Regions from separate parts of the Paenibacillus canaveralius genome, predicted to be linked through region 1. Evidence: a T-box and tRNA genes for the amino acid it is inferred to sense, from the RefSeq annotation. Region 1 holds a T-box; the other holds one or more tRNA genes.
What was found. A T-box is a leader RNA that pairs with one kind of tRNA and senses whether it is charged. The one in region 1 lies ahead of tyrS (tyrosine--tRNA ligase), so its partner is inferred to be a tRNA-Tyr.
Positions count from the first base shown of each region.

Region 2: it has a tRNA-Tyr gene. The T-box ahead of tyrS (tyrosine--tRNA ligase) is inferred to sense a tRNA for this amino acid. The anticodon was not compared.

Region 1 covers NZ_JBDFMM010000001.1:3,818,764-3,822,602, reverse strand. Annotated here, with positions in the region: gene ABC395_RS17205 (transglycosylase domain-containing protein) at 1-1,729, opposite strand, end outside; T-box leader at 1,874-2,187, shown strand; partial or broken gene tyrS (tyrosine--tRNA ligase) at 2,254-3,514, shown strand; gene rpsD (30S ribosomal protein S4) at 3,621-3,839, opposite strand, start outside.
Region 2 covers NZ_JBDFMM010000001.1:4,668,193-4,672,031, reverse strand. Annotated here, with positions in the region: rRNA gene ABC395_RS21205 (23S ribosomal RNA) at 1-853, shown strand, start outside; tRNA gene ABC395_RS21200 (tRNA-Asn) at 1,017-1,092, shown strand; tRNA gene ABC395_RS21195 (tRNA-Ser) at 1,096-1,185, shown strand; tRNA gene ABC395_RS21190 (tRNA-Glu) at 1,195-1,269, shown strand; tRNA gene ABC395_RS21185 (tRNA-Val) at 1,323-1,398, shown strand; tRNA gene ABC395_RS21180 (tRNA-Met) at 1,417-1,490, shown strand; tRNA gene ABC395_RS21175 (tRNA-Asp) at 1,496-1,572, shown strand; tRNA gene ABC395_RS21170 (tRNA-Phe) at 1,614-1,689, shown strand; tRNA gene ABC395_RS21165 (tRNA-Thr) at 1,705-1,780, shown strand; tRNA gene ABC395_RS21160 (tRNA-Tyr) at 1,786-1,871, shown strand; tRNA gene ABC395_RS21155 (tRNA-Trp) at 1,877-1,950, shown strand; tRNA gene ABC395_RS21150 (tRNA-His) at 1,967-2,042, shown strand; tRNA gene ABC395_RS21145 (tRNA-Gln) at 2,071-2,142, shown strand; tRNA gene ABC395_RS21140 (tRNA-Gly) at 2,151-2,225, shown strand; tRNA gene ABC395_RS21135 (tRNA-Cys) at 2,235-2,308, shown strand; tRNA gene ABC395_RS21130 (tRNA-Leu) at 2,318-2,406, shown strand; tRNA gene ABC395_RS21125 (tRNA-Arg) at 2,425-2,501, shown strand; tRNA gene ABC395_RS21120 (tRNA-Leu) at 2,509-2,591, shown strand; gene ABC395_RS21115 (alpha/beta fold hydrolase) at 2,804-3,592, opposite strand.

The DNA.
Region 1 (3,839 bases):
GCGTCGGCTTCATTTCGTGCTCATAAATGACTTTGCCTGTCGAATCCGTAATTTTACGGATGATGAACGCTTCATTGTACAGTCCTTTGTTGGACATGGCGGCATAAGCACCGGTCATATCCTTGACGGTCACGCCGTACTTAAGACCGCCGATTACACCCGTTTGAGCGTTGTAATCGTCTTTTTCAATCGTGGAGATTCCCAGCTTCTTCGCGAACGTCCAGGCTTCCTTGATTCCGACGGTGTCCGTGAACAGCTTGATCGCCGGGATGTTGTAGGACTGGTTCAAAGCTTTGCGGGCCGTCACCAGACCGTTGTACTTGTCGTTCCAGTTCTCGGGAATGTGATAGCCTTTCGCTCCGTCCTTCAAAATGACGGGGGAATCGTCGATAATGCTGGCCGGCTGGATTTTGCCGCTTTCCATGGCGGGAATGTAAGCCGCAATCGGCTTCATCGTGGAACCCGGCTGCCGCACGGCCTGGATCGCATTATTCATCTGCGATTTGTTGAAATCGCGGCCTTCGATCATTCCGAGAACGGCACCTGTCTTGCTGTCCATCATAACCGCTCCGACTTGTTCCTCGCCTTTCTTGGAATCGGTCGGGGAATAGTTCTTCGCTTCTTTGCCGATCGTCTGCATGGCATCGTAAATCGTTTTGTCTATGCTTGTGTAGATTTGATAGCCTCCGCGCAGAAGCTGGGTATGCATCGCCTTGGAAGCTTCGTTGTAGGCGGCCGCGTCTTTCTCGGGATCGAGTTCCGGATTTTGCTGCTTCAGAAGCAGATTGACGGCTTCCTTCTCGGCTTCAATCATGAGATAGGGATAGCTGGCGTAAGCTTTCTGCTGGCGCTTGGCAAGGGAAGCTTCAAGATCGAAGGCGAGTGCCTCGTTGTACTGCGCTTCGTTGATCTTGTTTTCCTCGCGCATCCGTTTCAGCACAAGCTTCTGGCGTGAGAGCGCGTTTTTGAATCCCGTCGGATTGGGCGCGCCGCTGCTCGTGTAAGCCGAGTAGTTGCTCGGCTGCTGGGGCAGCCCGGCCAGGTAGGCCGCTTGGGCGACATTCAGCTGATTCAGATCGTCGATGTTGAAAATGCCTTTGGCGGCCGCTTTAATGCCGAACAGGTTATAGCCCGTAGCTCCGTTCCCGTAAGGGATTTTATTTAAATAGGCCAGCAGAATCTCGTCTTTGGATAAAAGTCTTTCCATCCTCAAGGACAGCAGGATTTCTTTGGCTTTACGCCCCGCATCCCGGTCCAACGTCAGAAAAACGCGTCTGGTCAGCTGCTGGGTGATCGTACTTCCGCCAGTTTGTACGTCTTCGTTCAGCAGTTTCTGTGTCACGGCACGGGATAAGCCTTTAACGTCAACCCCGTTGTGTTTGTAGAAATCGTTATCTTCAATCGCGAGCACCGCATCGAGAACGACCTGAGGAATCTCCGCCAACTCGGCCAGTCTCCTGTCTTCTTCCGTACGAAGCTGCCCGATAACGGCGTCGTCGTTAAAGTAGACAAAGCCCGTGATAGCGTTCTCTTCGATTTTTTTGCGCATTTCCTCTTTATTCCGGACGGGTTCGTCTTTGACCAGGGCGCTTACGTAACCGAAAGCCGCGGCTCCCCCCACAATTCCGACAACAAGAAATGCCACAAACAACCACTTAACCGTATGAAAAGTGACTTTAAGCGTTTTTCGGACTCCCGGATTTTGTAAAAAAGAGAGTTTTTTTGCCATATTACCAGGATTCCTCCTTTAATAACCGCCTCAATTATAGCACAAAGCCAAAATCTTGAATACCGTCGTGACTTTAGTCCCGGCTGCCGCAGATTGACACCGTTTGTTTCTTTATGATATAAATTTAGGGAACTGGATATTAATCAAAATGCGTCGATGGACTTCAGTAGCGGGAAGATGCAGGGAACAGAGAGCCGATGGCGGGTGTGAATCGGTGCCGGTCTCCTCAGCGAAATACCGTCCGGAGCAGGGATTGTGAACAGGAGAGAACCCGTCCGTATTACCGGAACGGCTTGCGACCGCCGCCTGGACAGGATGAGCGGAAGTTTCTTTCAGTAGCTTTCTTCCGGGATGATTCCCGTTATCCGAATGGAGTGAAAGCGCCTGCCCGGCCTTATGCCGGTGGAGGTGCTTTAATTAGGGTGGTACCGCGAGTTTAAAGCCTTCTCGTCCCTTGTGGACAGGAAGGCTTTTTGTTATGCAGCGAATACTTCAGCGATGAGAGGGATGGAAACAAGATGACGATGAAAGACGTATGGGAAAAATTGACGGCCGAGCAGAAGGCCGAGGCGGAGCGCCAGGTTGAGATCCTGCGCCGCGGAGCGGTTGAAATTGTGCCGGAGGAAGAGTTGAAGGTGAAAATCGCCGAGTCCCTTGCGGACAACCGGCCGCTCAAAATCAAACTCGGTCTGGACCCTTCCGCGCCGGATATTCATGTGGGCCACACCGTTGTGCTTCACAAGCTCCGGCAGTTCCAGGAGCTGGGGCATCATGTGCAGCTTCTGATCGGGGACTTCACGGGCCGTATCGGGGATCCGACGGGAAAATCCGAGACTCGCAAGCAGTCTGACGGAAGAAGACGTGAAGAGGAACGCGGAGACGTACAAAAAGCAGATTTTCAAGATTCTCGATCCCGAGCAGACGACTGTTTGTTACAACTCGGAATGGCTCAGCCCGCTGACTTTTGCCGACGTGGTGGAGCTGTCCGCCAAATTGACGGTTGCCCGCGTACTGGAGCGCGACGATTTCTCCAAGCGTTACACTTCCGGTCAGCCTATTCACGTGCATGAGTTTTTCTACCCGCTTATGCAGGGCTACGATTCCGTTGCGCTGAAATGCGACGTGGAGCTTGGGGGCACGGACCAGAAATTCAACCTGCTGATGGGACGCACCCTTCAGAAGGAATACGGCGTACCGACCCAGGTGGCGATTATGATGCCGCTGCTTGAAGGACTCGACGGCGTAAATAAAATGAGCAAGAGCCTCGGCAACTACATCGGGATCGATGAGGCGCCTAATGAAATTTACGGCAAAGCGATGTCCGTTCCGGACGAGCTTATGCTGAAGTACTACGAGCTGGCTACGGATCTGAGCCACGACGAGCTCAGCGCTCTTCGTGCGGGAATCGAAGACGGCAGCGTTCATCCCCGCGACGCCAAAATGCGGCTGGCCGCCACGTTTGTGCGCATGTACCACGGCGAGGAAGCCGCGAGTGAAGCGGAGCGCCACTTCGTTACGGTATTCCAGCAGCGCGCGCTGCCGGACGATATCGAGGAAGTCGAGCTTGCGGCCGGTGAGCTTGAAGAGGGCGGTATCCGCCTGGTCAAGCTGCTCGTGACGCTGGGCCTGCAGGCGACCAACGGTGAAGCGAAGCGCAGCATCCAGCAGGGCGGGGTACGTCTGAACGAAGAGAAAGTAACCGACCCGAATGCGTCCGTGGAAGTGAAGGACGGCGATATTCTTCAGGTAGGCAAGCGCAAGTTCGCGAAAATCAAACTAGCTTAGTACACGTGCAGCTTTCGAACGCTTTCCCGGCCAAGCCGGGAAAAAGCACAGAAAAAGCCCCGATCCGGAGATCGGGGCTTTTTCTGCAGTCGAACCTGACGGTTGACTAGGAAAGACGGTTGTAGAACTCGACAATTTGTTTCTCGTCGATCTCTTGCGGAAGCTCGGAACGCTCAGGCAGACGAACGTATTTACCTTCCATAGCAGCTTCGTTGAATTCAACGTAAGCCGGCAGGTAGTTACGGTTAGCCAGCGCTTCTTTGATTACGGAGAGAGAGCGGCTTCTTTCGCGAAGACCGATCACATCGCCGGTTTTAACCGAGTA
Region 2 (3,839 bases), 850 kb from region 1:
GTTACCCGCGACAAGACGGAAAGACCCCATGGAGCTTTACTGCAGCTTGATATTGGACTTTGGTACGATCTGTACAGGATAGGTGGGAGCCTTTGAAGCCTGAGCGCCAGCTTGGGTGAAGGCGCCGTTGGGATACCACCCTGATCGTATCGGAGTTCTAACCTACTACCGTAATCCGGTAGAGGGACCGTGTCAGGTGGGCAGTTTGACTGGGGCGGTCGCCTCCTAAAGAGTAACGGAGGCGCCCCAAGGTTCCCTCAGAATGGTTGGAAATCATTCGAAGAGTGCAAAGGCATAAGGGAGCTTGACTGCGAGACATACAGGTCGAGCAGGGACGAAAGTCGGGCTTAGTGATCCGGTGGTACCGCATGGAAGGGCCATCGCTCAACGGATAAAAGCTACCCTGGGGATAACAGGCTTATCTCCCCCAAGAGTCCACATCGACGGGGAGGTTTGGCACCTCGATGTCGGCTCATCGCATCCTGGGGCTGAAGTAGGTCCCAAGGGTTGGGCTGTTCGCCCATTAAAGCGGTACGCGAGCTGGGTTCAGAACGTCGTGAGACAGTTCGGTCCCTATCTGTCGCGGGCGCAGGAAATTTGAGAGGAGCTGTCCTTAGTACGAGAGGACCGGGATGGACGTACCGCTGGTGTACCAGTTGTCTCGCCAGAGGCATCGCTGGGTAGCTATGTACGGAAGGGATAAGCGCTGAAAGCATCTAAGCGTGAAGCCCCCCTCAAGATGAGATTTCCCAGTATGTAAGACCCCTTGAAGACGACGAGGTAGATAGGTTGGAGGTGGAAGCACAGCAATGTGTGGAGCTGACCAATACTAATCGGTCGAGGGCTTGACCACCAAACATGTGCGGAGTACAGGTTACTTCGAAAGCATATGCTTAGGCACTTACGACAGTAAAAGCCGCATCAGAAGCATACCTAGCGTATGCACCACAAGATCTTTGGATGGATCGACTGCACGTTTCGCTGCTAGTTTTCAGGGAGCAACCCTGATAGTTTATTCCCTGATAGCTCAGTTGGTAGAGCACTCGACTGTTAATCGAGTTGTCACAGGTTCGAGTCCTGTTCGGGGAGCCATATGGAGAGGTGTCCGAGTGGTCGAAGGAGCACGATTGGAAATCGTGTAGGCGAGAAATCGTCTCGAGGGTTCGAATCCCTCTCTCTCCGCCATTTACATATGGCCCGTTGGTCAAGGGGTTAAGACACCTCCCTTTCACGGAGGTAACAGGGGTTCGAATCCCCTACGGGTCACCATCATAATTTAATCTTTGACAAGATTGATAATTATGATTATAATGTAAATCTATGGACGCTTAGCTCAGCTGGGAGAGCATCTGCCTTACAAGCAGAGGGTCGGCGGTTCGATCCCGTCAGCGTCCACCATACAAGCTTTGTTACTGACGCGGGGTGGAGCAGCCCGGTAGCTCGTCGGGCTCATAACCCGAAGGCCGCAGGTTCAAATCCTGCCCCCGCAATACTTGGAGCTGTGGTGTAGAGGCCTAACATGCCTGCCTGTCACGCAGGAGACCGCGGGTTCGAATCCCGTCAGCTCCGCCATTTTTATCTCTGTATACAAATGGATTTTAAGAACATAATAAGGCTCGGTAGCTCAGTCGGTAGAGCAGAGGACTGAAAATCCTCGTGTCGGCGGTTCGATTCCGTCCCGAGCCACCATTGATAATTTCATATGCCGTTGTAGCTCAATTGGTAGAGCAACTGACTTGTAATCAGTAGGTTGGGGGTTCAAGTCCTCTCGACGGCACCATCCCTGGAGGCTTAGCGAAGTGGCCAAACGCAGCAGACTGTAAATCTGTTCTCTTACGAGTTCGGTGGTTCGAATCCATCAGCCTCCACCAGTTTTAGGGGCATAGTTTAAAGGTAGAACAGCGGTCTCCAAAACCGTTAGTGTGGGTTCAATTCCTGCTGCCCCTGCCAATTTTATACTTGTATGGCGGTCGTGGCGAAGTGGTTAACGCATCGGTTTGTGGATCCGACATTCGGGGGTTCAATTCCCCTCGTCCGCCCCACTTATTACTCACTGACAATTGCAAGTGTTGGGGGTTAGCCAAGCGGTAAGGCAACGGACTTTGACTCCGTCATGCATAGGTTCAAATCCTATACCCCCAGTATGATATGCGGAAGTGGCTCAGCGGTAGAGCATCGCCTTGCCAAGGCGAGGGTCGCGGGTTCGATTCCCGTCTTCCGCTCCATTATAACAAGGCGCCATAGCCAAGTGGTAAGGCAGAGCTCTGCAAAAGCTTTACCCCCAGTTCGAGTCTGGGTGGCGCCTCCACCATTCTTTGCCGGAGTGGCGGAATCGGCAGACGCACAGGACTTAAAATCCTGCGGTAGGTGACTACCGTACCAGTTCAAGTCTGGTCTTCGGCACCAAAAGTGCTAAACAAATGTGTGCCCTTAGCTCAGCTGGATAGAGCGTTTGACTACGAATCAAAAGGTCAGGAGTTCGAATCTCTTAGGGCACGCCATACACAAGCCGGTGTGGCGGAATGGCAGACGCGACGGACTCAAAATCCGTTTCTCGCAAGGGAGTGGGGGTTCAAGTCCCTTCACCGGCATCATAAAAGCCTGGTTCCAGATTTACTGGAGTCAGGCTTTTTCCTTTTCCGGCGGATCGGATCTTATGGGGAAAAGCTAACATTTTAATTAAAAGACAGAGAGCTTGTGTACTGTTAAGTACAGTAGGCTCCCTGTCTTTTCTTTTTTAAGAACACAGATGTTTTAAGAAGGTTATAGTCGGCTTCCTTCATATAGAACGTTCGGCAGCAGCTTATGAAGAATGCAATTGGCTTAGGAAGGCCGTAATGGCTTTGTTTACTTGATCGGGATGTTCCTGGACTGTTAGATGGGCAGAGTCTTTAATTTCGGTATAGACCGCATTAGGAATTGAATCGACCATCTTCTTCATAACGATCGGTGTGGTGATCGAATCCTTCTCGCCACCGATAACAAGAGTCGGCACTTGTATGGTCGACAGAAGCTCTGTAGAGTCTTTTCTAAACGCCATGGCTAGAGAGGCATGGACAAGTCCCAGCGGATTCATCCCCTTGATTTGATCCTGGAGTTCACCGGCTAATTCCGAATTTTCTCCATCGGATAAAAGCTTGGGAATCATAGCTGTTGAGGCCGCCTGGGAACCCTGTTCCAAGAGTGAAGCCGCCATTTTCATCCGGTTGATTTGTCCCTCCAGTGGGTCGGCATCAGGGCGTGTATTAGCGAGAATGAGTCCATTGAAACGCTGTGGTGCTTTTCGCAGGAGATTAAACGCTACATAGCCGCCCATCGAGAAACCGGCAAGAACAGCCTTTTCCACTTGAAGTTGATCGAGAAGAAGCAGCAATTCGTCTGCCATGTGTTCCAGCGTAATTAGGTCCTTGTGAGGCTCTGATTGTCCAAATCCTCTCAGATCCGGAGCAATGACCCGATAATTCGATTCCAGCGCTGCAATCTGTTCGTGCCACATCCGGTGGTCCAGAGGAAAACCGTGAAGAAGCAGGACCGCCGGGCCGCTTCCCCGCTCTTCATAATAAGTTTTTAAGCCATGAATTGTTGTGAACATAACGTATCTCTCCTTAGATTATCGAGTTATTTTATATGTATGACCTGAATGCGGATAAACGAAAGTCGGTAGGGTTAGGCGGCTGTCTAAATGTTCATACTCCTTAAATACAAAAAAGTTTGGTTTTCACACAAGATCATACGTGTGCCTTATTTATATGCCTATGGCAGCAAGTGAATATGAACTTGTTGGAAGCTGAAAAATTTTGTCGGCTCTTTCTCTTCCGAGGTATTGCAAAGTCTTACGA